One region of the Telluria sp. AZSoR62 genome, then DNA from elsewhere that is predicted to be linked to it. Evidence: predicted binding sites of a transcription regulator. Region 1 holds the regulator's gene; the other holds the start of a gene.

Region 1 (7,761 bases):
CGGCCTGGACATCAACCCGTGGCGCGCCAATTTCAGCACCGGCATGCCGGGCAATTTGCGCACGGCCCGCCAGTAAGCGCCTTCCAACACACAGCCTCAACCCGGCTGTGCGTTTTCGGCCACAACCATTGCGCGGTTCCGATGTCAAACCCCCTGAGCCCCCCGTTTGCCCAAAATCCGGGCATGGGCCGATAAAAATCGGCACAAGCTGGCTGCCACCCTCATTTCCTGCGCTTTCTTGTCAATTTCACTCAAGAAATTGCGTTTAGTTGGAGGGGATTTTTATGGTCCAGGCCTATGCTTTTACGGGCTCGTCCCCACGTAATCCACTGGATGCCCGTACAGATACGAAATCGCATGCCGCTGCCATGAAACAGGCCTATAATTCCGCCTCGCAAGCACCTACCTGTGCATCAGCACACTAGTTATGACGAACCTTAGCAAAATCCTCTCGCTCGAGAACGTGCAGCTGGACCTGGAAGTGTCCAGCAAGAAGCGCGCCTTCGAGCAGGCTGGCTTGATCTTCGAGAACAACTGCGGCATCGCGCGTTCGACCGTGTCGGACAACCTGTTCGCCCGCGAGCGTCTCGGCTCCACTGGTCTCGGCCATGGCGTGGCCGTGCCGCATGGCCGCATCAAGGGTTCCAAGAGCCTGAAGTCGCCCCTCGCCGCCTTCGTGCGCCTGGTCGAACCGATTCCCTTCGAGTCGCCCGACGGCCAGCCGGTCAGCCTGCTGTTCTTCCTGTTGATCCCGGACCACGTCACCCAGCAGCACCTCGAGATCCTGTCGGAAATTGCCGAGCTCTTCTCGGACGAAGCCATGCGCACTGCGCTGGCCACCGACCCGGACCCGAAATCGGTGCACGAGCGCATTATCAATTGGCAACCCAGCCTGCAGGCAATGGGTTAAGCGCCCGCGTCAAGCTACCCTAGTTACGCTACACTAGCTTCGCGGCAATGTCGCCGCGCCCCATGCCCATGCCCATGCTGCAGACCCCGCTGACCATCCAACGGCTGTACGACGACAATCGCGACAGCCTCCAGCTCGGCTGGTTCGCAGGCTTTCCCGGCGGCGAGCGGCAGATCGCGGGCGACGCCGCCTCGGCCGCCGACCAGGTCGGCCACCTGAACCTGATCCACCCGGGCCGCATCCAGGTGTTCGGGCACCAGGAACTGAACTACTACCACCGCCTCAAATCGAGCTCGCGCACCCACGTCATCGGCGAGCTGATCGGCGGCGGCCCGCCGGCCCTGATCATCGCGCAGGGCCTGGAAACCCCGCCCGACATCCTCGCGATTTGCGACGACCAGAACATCCCGCTGTTCTCGACCCCGCTGCCGGCGGCGCAGGTGATCGACTTTCTGCGCGTCTATTTGTCCAAGAAACTGGCGCAGCGCGTCATCATGCATGGTGTGTTCATGGACGTGCTCGGCGTGGGCGTGTTGATCACGGGCGACTCGGGCCTCGGTAAAAGCGAGCTGGGCCTGGAACTGATTTCGCGTTCGCACGGCCTGGTGGCCGACGATGCCGTGGAATTCTCGCGCATCGCCCCGAACATGATCGAGGGCCGCTGCCCGCCGCTGCTGCAGAACCTGCTGGAAGTGCGCGGCCTGGGCCTGCTGGACATCAAGGCGATCTTTGGCGAGACCGCGGTGCGCCGCAAGATGCGCCTGAAGCTGATCGTGCACCTGGTCAAGCGCGGGGCCCTCGACGAAGAAGTCGAACGCCTGCCCTTCCAGCACCCGACCGAAGACGTGCTCGGCCTGCCGGTGCGCAAGGTCGTGATTCCCGTCGCCGCCGGCCGCAACATCGCGGTGCTGCTCGAGGCCGCCGTACGCAACACCATCCTGCAATTGCGCGGGATCGATACGCTGCAGGAATTCATGGAGCGTCAACGACAAGCCATGACCGGCGACTGACCCAGGCCGCATGGCTCGCGGGGGACAAGCCCGTGGCGCTTGCGGTATCATCACTGCCATGCACATCGTCCTCATTACCGGTATTTCGGGCTCAGGCAAATCGGTTGCCCTGAATGTCCTCGAAGACGCAGGCTACTACTGCGTCGACAATCTCCCGCCGGCCCTGCTGCCGGCCCTGGTCTACGCTGTCGGCGAAAAAGGCGCGGACAAGATCGCCGTCGCGGTCGATGCCCGCAGCGCCGAATCGCTGGTTGAATTGCCCGTGAGCGTGCGCCACCTGAAGGAAGAAGGCCACAACCTCAAGGTGATGTTCCTGACCTCGAGCACCCATTCGCTGGTGGCGCGCTTTTCCGAAACCCGCCGCAGTCACCCGCTGTCGCACCAGGTGCGTCCGGGGGAAAACCCGGCCTCGCGCCGCACCCTGATCGAATGCATCGCCGAAGAACGCGAACGCCTGTCGGCGATCGAAAACCTCGGCCACGTGATCGACACCTCGGAGCTGTCGGCCAACAAGCTGCGCGAATGGATCCGCGAACTGGCCGACATCGAACACGCGCCGCTGACCCTGTTCTTCGAGTCCTTCGCCTTCAAGGTCGGCGTGCCGCTCGACGCCGACTTCGTGTTCGACGTGCGCGCGATCCCGAACCCGTATTACGACCTGGCGCTGCGCCCGCTCACGGGCCGAGATGCTCCCGTGATCGCCTTCCTGGATGCCCAGCCCAGCGCCACCGAGATGCTGGAAGATATCAAGAACTTCGTCGCCAAATGGCTGCCCTCGTTCAAGACGGACAACCGCAGCTACCTGACCGTGGCGGTGGGTTGCACCGGCGGGCAGCACCGCTCGGTGTACATGGCGGAACGCCTCGGCGCCTATTTCGGAGGCACCGAACGCGTGATCGTGCGGCACCGGGAGCAGCCCAAGCACGTTGCGGTCTGAACGCTTGAAAAACGGTGGGGGCGGGTAACCCGGGCCAACGGCCCGGGTTACCCGCCCCCACCCACATTCAAACCGGCGTCAGGCCAGGTGGTGCAGCGGATGCGCGTAGTCGGGCCACACTGGCTCGAAGAATGCCGCCACCATCTCCGGCGTGACTTCCTCCAGCGTCGCCGGATTCCACTTCGGCGCATTGTCCTTGTCGATCACCAGCGCGCGCACGCCTTCGAGCACTTCGCCGTGCTCGAAATTGCGGCGCACCAGCGAGCGTTCCATGCGCAGGCAGTCGGCCACGCCGAGCGCGGCGCCGCGCAGCAGGAGTTCGCGCGTGACGCACATCATCAGCGGCGAGCGCTGGCGCATGGCCTTCAGGGCCTTTTGCGCGAACGGGTTTTCGTCGCGCGCGAGCGATTCCATGATGGCGGCCACTGAAGCAGCGCTGAAGTGCGCATCGATCACGGCGCGCTGGGCCTGCAGTTCACTGCTGCCGGCGGCTTGCGCAAACGGCGCGGCAAACGCGCGGATCGCCGCAGGCAGGTCGGCGCCCGCGGTCGCCTCCACCAGCGCCATCAGCTCGCCCATCTTCTCGCCCGGCACGAACAGGTCGGCCAGTCCCACATAGATGGCGTCGGCCGCGCCGATGGTCAGGCCGGTCAGGCCCAGGTATTGCCCCAGCTGGCCCGGCGCATGCGACAGGAAATGGCTGCCGCCGACATCCGGGAACAGGCCGATGTTCACTTCGGGCATGGCAACCTTGCTGCGTTCGGTGACAATGCGCAGGCCGCAACCAGGGCCGCCCTGGGCGATGCCCATGCCCCCGCCCATCACCACGCCGTCCATCAGCGCGATATACGGCTTCGGGTAGAAATGGATCAGGTGGTTCAGTGCGTATTCTTCGGTAAAGAAGTCTTCCAGCAGCGCGCTGCCGCCCATCGGCCCGACCTGGCCCTTTTCGTGGAAGAAGCGGATGTCGCCACCCGCGCACAAGGCCTTCTCGCTGGTGCTGCCGATGACGACCGCGTCGATGCCGGCGTCAGTTTGCCAGTCGCGCAGGATCGCGGTGAGCGCGCGCACCATGTCGAGCGAGAGGGAGTTCAGGGCTTGCGGCCGGTCGAGCGTAATGACGCCGGTGCGGTTGGCGACGCGGGTCAGGACGGTGTCGGTCATGGAGATGCTCTGTGATCGAAAAGACATGCATTCTACAGAACAAAAGCGTGAAATTGGAAGCGTGCAAACGTAACAGTAAAGGGAGCGCCCAGCAAAAAGGGCGTCCCCTCAGACGCCCCTGCTGTCATTGCTGCTGTGCGTATTTACGCGACGGCGGCTTCGCCGGTATCCGGCAGGCGCTTGTGCGCCACGTGATTATGGTTTTGCAGCATGGACTTGTGCTTGATGACCTGGCGGTCCAGCCTGTCCATCAGCATGTCGATCGCCGCGTACAGGTCTTGCGCGGCGCTGGCCACATGCAAAATTTTTCCTGATACTTGCAGGTTGATCTCGGCTTTCTGCCGTTTTTCTTTTTCGGTGAGATTATCGATGGCGAGGAACACGTGGGTGTCGATCACGTGGTCGAAATGGCGGGTAATGCGCTCGAGCTTATTCTGAACGTATTCACGAATTGCGGGAGTCACTTCAAGATGATGACCACTGATTGTGAGGTTCATACACACTCCTTTGAAATGTTGCCCTGCCGGCACCACAAGGTAGGTGGGACAGTGCTTTACAGAGACTTGCGGAGGCTGACGGGAGGGATCTTGAGGGCTTCGCGGTATTTGGCTACCGTCCGGCGCGCAATGACCATACCTTGTTCCCCGAGCATTTCCGCGATCTTGCTGTCGGATAAAGGGTTCTTAGGGTCTTCTGCTCCTGTCAATTGCGCAATCAGCGCGCGGATCGCCGTGGAAGATGCTTCTCCCCCCGCTTCGGTGGCGACGTGGCTTCCGAAGAAGTATTTCAGTTCAAACATGCCGTGGGGGGTCAACATGTATTTCTGCGTGGTTACACGGGAAATAGTGCTCTCGTGTAGGCCTAGTGTATCAGCAATCTCGCGCAGCACAAGCGGACGCATGGCAACCGCGCCGTGGCTGAAAAAGTTGCGCTGGCGCTCAACAATTGCCTCGGCTACGCGCAGGATCGTGTCGAAACGCTGGCGCATATTCTTGATCAGCCACTTGGCTTCCTGCAGCTGTGCGCCCATCTGGCTCTCGCTTTTTCCCTGCTTGAGCAGGTTGGCGTAAAGCGAGTTCACGCGCAGCTTCGGCATCACATCCGGGTTCAGCATGACCGACCAGCCGCTCTTGGCGCGGCGTACGATCACGTCCGGCACCACGTAGTCCGAGGCAGCGGACGCAAAGGCCGCGCCGGGATGCGGATTGCACTGGCGGATGACGGCCTGGACCTCGCGCAGGTCTTCGTCGTCGCAGTCCAGCGCCTTCTTGAGCTTGGTGTACTCGCGCTGGGCGAACCAGCTCAGGTAGCCTTCGACGATGCTCAAGGCCAGGCGCCGCGTCACCATCGGCACGCCCGGCATGCGACGGATCTGCAGCGCCAGGCATTCGGCCGCGCTGCGGGCGCCGCAGCCGACCGGGTCCAGGCTCTGCACCAGCGCCAGCGCGCAGCGCAGCTCGTCCATCTCGATCTCGAGTTCGGCGGGCAGGCGCGCGTGGATGTCGTCCAGCGGCTCCTCCAGGTAGCCGTTGTCGTCCAGCGCATCGATCACCAGTTCGGCCAGCGCGCGGTCGCGCACGCCGCAGCCGGTGGTGCGAACCTGCTCGGCCAGGTGCTCGCGCAGCGACACGCTGCACGCTTCCAGCTGCGGGCGGCCGTCTTCGTCGTCGCCGCTCCTCGCGCCGCCGCCCTCGCCGCCCCAGTCGCCGTCAGGCTCGCCGCGGTCGCGGTCGCCGTCCTCGAAGCCGTCGGCATCGGGCTTGGCGGCCTCGCCTTCGCCGCCTTCCTGTCCCGGCTGCGCGGCCGGGGCTTCGGCGCTGGAGGGGGCGCTGTTGATGGCGCCGTCGGCCAGCAGCCGCACCGAGTGGTCGAGCGGATCGTCGAGCCGTTCGAGCAGCGGGTTATCGGTCAGTATCTGCTCGAGCTCCTGGTGCAGTTCGAGCGTGGACAATTGCAGCAGCCGGATCGACTGCTGCAGTTGCGGCGTGAGCGCCAGGTGCTGCGACGTGCGGAGTTGCAGGGACTGTTTCATGGTCACATGCGGAAGTGTTCGCCGAGGTAGACGCGGCGCACCGACTCGTCGGCGATGATGTCGTCCGGACGGCCCGAGGCCAGCACCGCCCCCTGGTTGATGATGTAGGCGCGGTCGCAGATGCCGAGCGTCTCGCGCACGTTGTGGTCCGTGATCAGGACGCCGATGTTGCGCTCCTTCAGGAAGCGCACGATGCGCTGGATCTCGATCACCGCAATCGGGTCCACGCCGGCAAAGGGTTCGTCCAGCAGCACGAAGCGCGGATTGGTAGCGAGTGCGCGTGCGATCTCGACGCGGCGGCGCTCGCCGCCCGACAGCGACAGCGCCGGGTTCTCGCGCAGCTTCTCGATCTGCAGCTCGGCCAGCAGGGTGTCCAGGCGCCCGTTGATCTCGTCCTTCGACAAGGCCTTGCCCTCGTTGGTGCGCTGCAGTTCCAGCACGGCGCGGATATTCTCTTCCACCGTCAGCTTGCGGAACACCGAGGCTTCCTGCGGCAGGTAGGACAGGCCCAGCACCGCGCGGCGGTGGATCGGCAGGCTCGAGATGTCGGTGCCGTTGATGTCGATCGAGCCGGCGTCCGACGGCACCAGGCCGACGATCATGTAGAACGAGGTGGTCTTGCCGGCGCCGTTCGGGCCCAGCAGCCCCACCACTTCGCCGCAATCGACCTGCAGCGACACGTCGCGCACCACCAGCCGCTTGCCATAGCTCTTTTGCAGGCCCTTGACGACCAGGGTGCTGCAGCCTTCGCGCACGCTCTTCTCCACCACCGTCATTGCTTGCCGCCTTCTGCAGGCGCAGCGCGGCGCGGGGCGATGATCAGGGTGCCGCGCCCGCCGCCGACCTTGCTCTGGCCGCTGGCGTCGTTGCGCACCTGGGCGACTTCCTTGCGGTTGTCGTAGGAGATGAAGGGACCCTTGATTTCGTTGGCCAGGCGGCCGTTTTCCAGTTCGCGCACTTCGGCGGCGGTGAACAGCTTCACCAGTTCGGCGCGCTCGTCGTACTCGATGCGCTGGGCCTGGCCCTCGACCCACAGGTCCGGGCCGCCGTCGCGCTTCTGGCGGAAGGTGGCCAGCTTGCCGGGGGCCGCGGTGAGCGTCACGCTCATGTAGCCTTCCGGCGTTTCCTTCACCTGGGCGCGGTCGGACTTGAGCACCAGGGTGCCGCGCGTGAGCACGACATTACCCGTCAGGATGCGGGTTTGCGTCACTTCGTCGACGTCCAGGGTGTCGAAGTTGATCACGGCCTGCTTGAGCGAATCGGCGCGCTCGGCAAGGGCGCCGAGGGAAGCCAGGCCAAGAAGGGCCGCAAGGATGATTTTTTTCATGGGTGCTTGTCCTGTGATGACGTGCGCGCTAGCGTTGCGCGCGTGGCGGATAGACGATCTGGCCGCGGCTGGCCAGGTGCAGCTTCTGGGTCGCATTGTTCGCGACCATGCCGGTGCCACGGATGGTGGAGGCGCCGAGCTGCATCTCGATCGGCTTGTCGGTCTTCATGATCTCTTCGTCGGGCAGCACGGTCAGCGCCTCGGTGCGTACGCGCAGTGCTTCGCTGGTGGGCGTGGCCGGGCGCTGGATGTCGACCTTGCCGAGCAGGTCGACCCGGTGTTCTTCGTGATAGATGCGGCCGCGGTTAGCCACCACGGTGGTGCGCGGGCGGCCGGGCGTCATGCCCTGCACCACCGGCTGCTCGACCTCGGAGACGTCGC
Region 2 (7,761 bases), on a different contig from region 1:
CCAGCCGGTGTCGCTCCAGAACCGCTGGTCCTGGTAGCCGCCGGCGCGCACGAAGTCGAGGAACTGCCCGTTCGCCACCATGTACTTCGACACCGATAACGCGCCCACCTGGGCCTGGCGGCTGCCGTATTCGTTATCCCAGCCGAAGCTCGGCCAGCCTGCCGGCTTGCCCAGTTCCACCTGGGCGGCCGGCACCGGGAGCATGGTATCGAGTCCGGTAGACATGGACATGGTCGGCGGGAGCGCCGGCCAGGCCGCGGGACGCTGCAGCAGCGCGAGCGGCATCTCGCGCATCAGCACCGACGAAGTTTCAAGGTGGATGCGCTCGTGTTCCATCGCCATGAACAGCGCCCACAGCGGATCGTTCGGCGTGATCGGCGCGTGGCCCTCGGCCAGGCCGGGGTGGGTCGCAATCAGGTCGGCTACGAGCGCGAAGACCTGGCGCCGGTAGTCGCTCACTTCCTGCACGCCGGGCCAGCTCATCTCGTTCTTGGACATGTCGTCCCAGGACATCTCGTCGACGCCGACCTCGAACACGCGCTCGAAATAGGCATTGATCGGATGTTCGAGCAAGCCTGCCACGCGCAGCTTGTTGGCGAACAGGCTGGGCGTGTGGCCGTAATGAAAGATCATCGGGTGGCGCAGCCCGTGGTAGGGCGGGCGCATGAAGGCGTCCTCGCCGCGCAGGCCGCTGAACAGCACCTCGTTGAGCAGCCATCCGTTGGCAAAGTAGTCGAACACCGATGCGCGGGTGCAGGTCGCAAGATCGGGCAGGGGCAGGGAGACCACGCGCCCGGCCTGCAGGTGCGCCGCCGCTTCTGCCGCGTGCGGCGACAGGCCGGTCCACCACCAGTCGGGCCGCGCACCGGCCAAGGGGTCTGCGGCGCAAGCGTGCGCGGGGCGATGCATTTCCAGTCCAGGCATGGGTTTCCTTTCTTGCTGCATTGAGGCTCGCTGGTAGAGGGCGAGGAGGTGGCCAGGCTCGTCGTAGGCGGTGCGGTCGCCGGCGCGCAGGGACTGGCGCATGAGACGCACCATCGCTTCCAGATGACTGGGTGCGAACGAGTGGGCAGGACGTCCTGTGATTTCGGCGAGGCGGCCGGCGATCACGGCCGGGTCGCTCACCACGGGGCAGATGCGATAGCGGTAGTTGCCGCCGATGCGTTCCGGCGGCAGGTCCATGAAGCGGTCCGCACGCTGGCGAAACACGCTCAGCGGCAAGCGGTAGGCATTGGCGCCCAGGATCGGCAGGTCGTCCGGCAAGGCGGCGCCGTCCATGCGCTGCTGGATCTCGGTGGCCAGCGGCAGCAGGCTGTCCAGCCGGTACTGCGCCACCGACTGGTTGCCGATGCGGGCCAGGTTGGCGATCAATTCGCCCAGCGAGGCGTGGCCATTGACGGCAGTGCGCTTGGGCAGGCCGGCCCAGACGCCGTCCGCGCCCTGCAGCAGCGCTTCGATCACGGACGCGTTCTCGAAGCCGGCGCCAGCGTGCACGTGCACCAGCAGCTGCATGGGCGGCGGCAGGATGTCGCGGGCGATGGCGACATAGGCGCCGACCTGGAAGGGGAAGAAGGTGCCGCGCGCATCCTCGATGCTCACGCCCTCGATCGGCAGCCGGGCCAGCAGCCGCAGCACCGACACGACGCGCGGCAGGTTCTCGGCAAAGGCGTCGCAGCCGTCGGCGATGTTCACGATGATGCGTGGCGCCTGGCCGCCGTCGCCCGTGACGTGCGCATGGATCCAGTCGACGCTGGCGGGCAGGCCATCGAGCAGCGCGGCCATGTCGTACTCGCCGGCCATGCCTTCGTCGCTCAGGCCGATCTCGAGCAGGGTGTTGGGCACGCCGTAGTCGCGCAGCTTGCGTAGCGAGGGCGAAGGCTGGAAGATGCCATCGGCATCCGGGATGCCGATGCCGGTGAGGGCGAAGCATCCGCTTCTGTCGATCCCGTGGTCGCGCAGGTGCAGCATGAAGTCGTCGTCGACTTCCGGCTCGTCCGGCAGCGAATAATTCAGGGTACCGAGGACGATACGACGAAAGCCGAATTCCCTCAAGCGGGGCAGCAGGTCGAGCCGGTCCGCCAAGGTCTGGCCGATCCGCGCGCCCACGGCGTTCTCGCGCAGCGACAGGTCGATCATGACGGGTGACAGAGTGCGCAACCGGTCCAGCTTTGCCTGCGCCGCGTCCATGTGCTTGCGGGCGCGTCCCAGTTGATCGTCAAACGAAAGCATGTCCACTTCCACAGGTCTATGACTGAGGCACGGGCCATTGCCGGCCCGGCAGGATCGACGCTGCAGTTATTGTGAACAAGCAACAATCGCTCGGCCCTCATACTAACCGACAATCTGTGGCCGACATAGCGTGTATGCTGCGCGGGTAACATATCCGACATGTGTCCCTGTGTTGCGTACTTAACTCATCCGTACGCCGAGCCGGTGTGATGACTGTTATGATCCACTGCTGAGTTATCGTTCTTTTCACACTTTTTACCAATCGAGCAATATGCCCTGGCCCTTTGACGCGACCCCGCATGCGACCGGCGCCACAACCGGTATGTCGGACATGGAACGCCAGATGCGCGCCTTCCCATGGGAGACCACCGCCGTCGGCCCGGTCGCCAGCTGGCCGCACAGCCTGAAACACGCGGTACGCACCGTGCTCGACCTGCGCATGCCGGCCTATCTCGCCTGGGGCGACGACTACGTCCAGTTCTTCAACGATGCCTTCGTGCCCATCCTTGGTGCCAAGCTCGACGGGGCCCTGGGCGATGACAGCCGGAACACGTGGAGCGAAGCCTGGCCGACGCTGCAGCCGATGTGGGAGCAGGTGCGCCGGGGCGCCACCTTCGCCGACGACGAATTCCAGATCATGCTGAACCGTCATGGCTTTGCCGAGAGCTGTTACTTCAGCCACTCGTACAGCCCGATCTATGGCGACACCGGCGGTATCGAAGGGGTGCTGGTGACCGCCATCGAAACCACCAAGGCCGTGATGGGCGAGCGCCGCCAGGCCTACCAGCTGATGCTGGCCGATACCCTGCGCCGCGAGACCGAGTTCGCCCCGATGCTCAAGGCGACCATCCGGCTGACGAGCGAATACTTCACCGGCTCGAAAGTGGCGTATGTCGAGCTCGAGGAAGAAAAACGCAGCTTCGCGGTCAAGGAAGAATGGATGGACGGTGTCGAGACCGGCGGCGCGCATGGCACGCTGCCGCTGGACATGCTCTCGCCGGGCCTGCTCGAGCAGCTGCGCGCCGGCGCCACCATCTGCATCAACGATCTCAGGTCCGATCCCGGCTGCGTCGCCGTCGCCGACCCTTGCCTGAGCCTGGGCATCCATTCGCTCATCGTCATTCCACTCAAGGACGGCAACCGCCTGCACGGCGCCGGCTTCCTGTACAAGGACCACGCCTACCGCTGGACCGAGGACGAGCGCACGCTGGCCGAAGACCTGGCGCGCCGCACCTGGGAAGCGCTGCGCCGCATCCGCGCCGAGGAAGCGCTGCGCGAAGAGACGCGCATGCTCGAGCTGCTCAACCGCGCCGGCAATGCGCTCGCGTCCACGCTGGATGTCGACACGCTGCTGCAGGCGATCACCGACGCCGCCACCGAACTGACCGGCGCCGAATTCGGTGCCTTCTTCTACAACGGCAAGGACGACAACGGCGACGCTTACCTGCTCTATACGCTCAGCGGCGCGCCGCGCGAAGCCTTCGAGCGGTTCGGCCATCCGCGTCCAACCGCGATCTTCGCGCCGACCTTCCACGGCACGGCGCCGATCCGCAGCGACGACATCACCAAGGACCCGCGCTATGGCAGCATGGGCCCGCACCACGGCATGCCCAAAGGCCACCTGCCGGTGCGCAGCTACCTGGCGGCCTCGGTGTATTCGCGCTCGGGCGAGGTGCTGGGCGGGCTGTTCTTCGGCCACTCGCGCACGCACATGTTCGACGAGCGCACCGAGCAGCTGATCACCGGCTTCGTGTCGCAGGCCGCGGTGGCGATCGACAATGCGCGCCTGTACGAGCTGGCCCAGCGCGCCGCGAAGGAACGCGAGGGATTGCTGGCCAGCGAGCGCGCCGCGCGCGCCGAGGCCGAGCGCCACAGCAAGATGAAGGATGAATTCCTGGCCATGCTGGCGCACGAGCTGCGCAACCCGCTGGCGCCGATCACCAACGCGGCGCAGCTGCTCAAGATGCCGAGCGTGGACGAGAACCTGCGCCTCAAGGCCGGCAACATCATCTCGCGCCAGGTGCGCCACATGACCGAGCTGGTGGACGATTTGCTGGATGTGTCGCGCGTCACGCGCGGCCTGGTCAAGCTGGATACCGAACCGCTCGAACTGGACGCGGTGCTGCGCGCCGCCGTCGAGCAGGCGCGCCCGCACATCGAGGCGCGCCAGCACCTGCTCATGGTGGAAGCGCCATCGCGGCCGGTGGTGGTGGCGGGCGACCGCACGCGCCTGGTGCAGGTGCTGGTCAACCTGCTCAACAACGCGGCCAAGTACACGCCGCCGCAGGGCCGCATTACGCTGCGCCTCGAAGCCGGGCTGGATGCGGCGCGCATGATCGTGATCGACAATGGCAGCGGCATGGACGCCAAGCTGCTGCCGCACGTGTTCGACCTGTTCACCCAGGCCGAGCGCACGCCGGACCGCTCGCAGGGCGGCCTCGGCATCGGCCTGGCGCTGGTCAAGTCCATCATCCAGATGCACGGCGGCCAGGTGGAAGCGCATAGCGATGGCCTGAACCTGGGCACCTCGGTGTCGGTGCTGCTGCCGCTGGTCGATGCGGCGGGCGTCCCAAGCCCAACGCAGCTGCATGCGGCGGCGCGCAGCGTGGCGCCCTGCACCCTGACCATCGTCGACGACAACGCCGATGCGGCCCAGTCGCTGGCGGTGCTGCTGCGCGCGCAGGGGCATAGCGTGAACGTGTTCGAGGACGGCGTGCGCACGCTGGCCTCGAGCGAGATCGCCCACACGCATGCCTTCATCCTCGACATCGGCCTGCCCGACATGACCGGCTACGAGCTGGCGCGCCGCCTGCGCCGCGAGCATCCGCAGGCGGTGTTCATCGCGCTCACCGGCTATGGGCAGGAGCGCGACCGCGACCTCTCGAAAGCGGCCGGCTTCGACTATCACCTGGTCAAGCCGGTGGAATTCCGCGCGCTGGTAGACATCCTGGCGCGGTTGCCGCAGTGCGCGCAGGGGCAGGAAACCGGACAGCGCAAGCCGGAGCCGGACGTGGCCGAACTGGCCTGATGCCTGCTGGCGCGTGAGCCTTGCGCGGCCCTGGTGCTGTCGGAAGACTTTACACCCGGGCCGCGCGCCGGGATGCCCTCCGCGCTAAGGCATTGAAATTATGCAATTATTTTATTCTGGCATTATTTTTGCTTCTTATGGGCATCATTGTTCCCAACCGGAAGCACGCCATGTCCATCAAACGCCTGATCACCGCCGCCTGCACCAGCCTGCTCCTCGCCTCGGCCGCCAGTGCCGCGCCGGTGCTGCAATATGCCAGCACGGTCAAGGACTTCAGCTCGCAGTACAGCGCGGGCAGCTGGAGCGCCGCGCAGGTGCTGGGCGCGCCGAATACCTTCCTGTATGGCGACTACGCGACCGCATGGGCGCCGCGTAGCCAGAACGGCACGATGGAATTCATTTCGGTCGGCTTCACCACCGCCGTGTATGCCACCGGCGCGACCATCCGCGAAACCTCGGGCAACGGCTTCGTCACCCAGGTCGACGTGATCGACACCCTGGGCAAGCTGCACACGGTATGGTCCGGCGCCGATATTAGCGTCGCCAACGTCCCCTTCGATTTCAGCATGTCGTGGGCCACGACCTCGTTCCTGGTCTCGGGCCTGAAGGTGTATGTCAACAGCAACCACACCGCCGACTGGGAAGAGATCGATGCGATCCGCCTGGCCGGCGACAGCATTGCGCCGCCGGCGCCGATTCCGGAACCGGCGACCCTGGCGCTGATGGGCGCCGGCTTCGGCCTGCTGGGCCTGGCGCGCCGCCGCCGCAACGTTTAAGCGACGGCCGCGCTGGCGCGGCAAGCATCTGCTTCACCCAACCAGCCGGGCATGTCCCGGCTGGCTGCATTGCGGGCCCCGTCAGCACATCCAGCCGGACGCCCCCGTCCCGGGCGATGGCATACACTTGTTCCGGTTCTCGTTCACTAACCGATTCCCAAGGAGCTAGTCATGAAGATTCGCTGGATCTGTGCCGTCCTGTTGGGCGCAAGCTGCGCCGCCGCCAATGCCGCCGATATGAAGGCCCCCCTGAAGATGGCAACCGAGAAGGGCGAGGGCGCCAGCGTGGGCACCGTCACCATCAGCGAGACGAAGCATGGTCTGGTCTTTACGCCTGCCTTGACCGGGTTGCCCGCCGGCCTGCACGGCTTCCACGTGCACGAAAACGGCAACTGCGGCCCGAACCAGAAGGATGGCAAGACGGTCGCGGCAGGCGCCGCGGGCGGCCACCTCGATCCCGCCAAGACCGGCAAGCACGGGCTGCCATGGGGCGAGGGTCACCTGGGCGATTTGCCGGCGCTGGCGGTCGATGAGAAAGGGGCGGCGTCCAATCCGGTGCTGGCCCCGCGGCTGAAGATGGCGGACGTCAAGGGCAAGGCCCTGATGGTGCATGCGGGCGGGGATAACCATGCCGACCATCCGGCGCCGCTCGGCGGTGGTGGTGCCCGGATGGCGTGCGGGATCATCCAGTAATCGGGCTGCATGAAACAATATTTCATGCGAGATTGCTGCATGAAATAAAATTTCATCCATCGAACGACCCCCGATAGCGAAGGGCGAAAAAAAACCCGGCACTGCCGGGTTTTTCACGTTCCGTAGAACGGCTTACTTGGCTGCCGTGCGCGCCTTGCCGAACGGATCGCCCGCCTTCCACTGCGGCGCCTTCGGCGCATCCGCGACCATGCGGCCCAGGTTCAGCGTGAACTGCGCCTGCTGCACCATGCCGGCCAGGTCCCAGTTCGGATCGTATTCATCCGACACCTGGTGGTAGCGCGCGCGGTAGGCCTTCTGCTTGGCGTCGCTCGCTTCCACATCCTTTACCCAGCCGTGGCCCGCGCCCACCGAGAACGCCGGCACGCCGGCCTTGGCGAAGCTGAAGTGGTCGCTGCGGAAGTAGCCGCCGGCCAGGTCCGGCTTGGCCGCGGCGATCTGCAGGCCCATGCTCTTGGCGGTGGCGGCGGCCATCGCGCCCAGGTCGGTGCGTTCGCTGCCCGGGGTGCTGACGTCCTTGACCAGGCCCACGAAGTTCAGGCTGTCCAGGTTCAGGTTGGCGACGGTCTTTTCGATCGGCCACAGCGGCTTGGCGGCATAGGCGGCGCTGCCCAGCAGGCCCTGTTCTTCGGCCGCGACCCACAGGAACATCTGGCTGCGCTTGGCCGGATTGCGCACGGCTTGCTCCGCCATCGCCAGCAGGGCGGCGGTGCCCGATGCGTTGTCGACGGCGCCGTTGAAGATGGTGTCGCCTTCGCTACCCTGCTTGCCCATGTGGTCCCAGTGCGCGCTGTACACCACGACTTCGTCCTTGAGCTTCGGGTCGGTGCCCGGCACGATGCCGGCCACGTTGAATTCGTTCAGCGTGCGCACTTCGGCGCGCGCCTCGCCCTTGACGCGGGCGTTCAGCACCACCGGCTTGAAGGCCTTGTCCTCGGCCGCGAAGCGCAGCTTGTCGAGGTCCTGGCCGCTTGCTGCGAACAGCTTGCGCGCGGTGGCGTCGGTCATCCAGCCCTG

The links. Region 1 encodes sigma-54, which starts transcription at its own class of promoters, with help from an activator protein. Its sites were predicted from a motif close to TGGCANGNAANCTGCTTT; they were not measured.
Region 2: the regulator sigma-54 is predicted to act here: its motif matches at 5,375-5,392, upstream of AC3XQU_RS20885 (PEP-CTERM sorting domain-containing protein).

The regions. Positions count from the first base shown of each region.
Region 1 is NZ_JBYTST010000006.1:200,008-207,768, forward strand. It holds gene queF (NADPH-dependent 7-cyano-7-deazaguanine reductase QueF) at 1-76, shown strand, start outside; gene AC3XQU_RS11795 (PTS sugar transporter subunit IIA) at 428-910, shown strand; gene hprK (HPr(Ser) kinase/phosphatase) at 985-1,920, shown strand; gene rapZ (RNase adapter RapZ) at 1,979-2,857, shown strand; gene AC3XQU_RS11810 (enoyl-CoA hydratase/isomerase family protein) at 2,936-4,021, opposite strand; gene hpf (ribosome hibernation-promoting factor, HPF/YfiA family) at 4,165-4,518, opposite strand; gene AC3XQU_RS11820 (RNA polymerase factor sigma-54) at 4,575-6,053, opposite strand; gene lptB (LPS export ABC transporter ATP-binding protein) at 6,056-6,829, opposite strand; gene lptA (lipopolysaccharide transport periplasmic protein LptA) at 6,826-7,380, opposite strand; gene lptC (LPS export ABC transporter periplasmic protein LptC) at 7,409-7,761, opposite strand, start outside.
Region 2 is NZ_JBYTST010000017.1:16,146-23,906, forward strand. It holds gene ovoA (5-histidylcysteine sulfoxide synthase) at 1-2,229, opposite strand, end outside; gene AC3XQU_RS20880 (GAF domain-containing protein) at 2,501-5,257, shown strand; gene AC3XQU_RS20885 (PEP-CTERM sorting domain-containing protein) at 5,428-6,033, shown strand; gene sodC (superoxide dismutase [Cu-Zn] SodC) at 6,205-6,726, shown strand; gene AC3XQU_RS20895 (M28 family peptidase) at 6,859-7,761, opposite strand, start outside.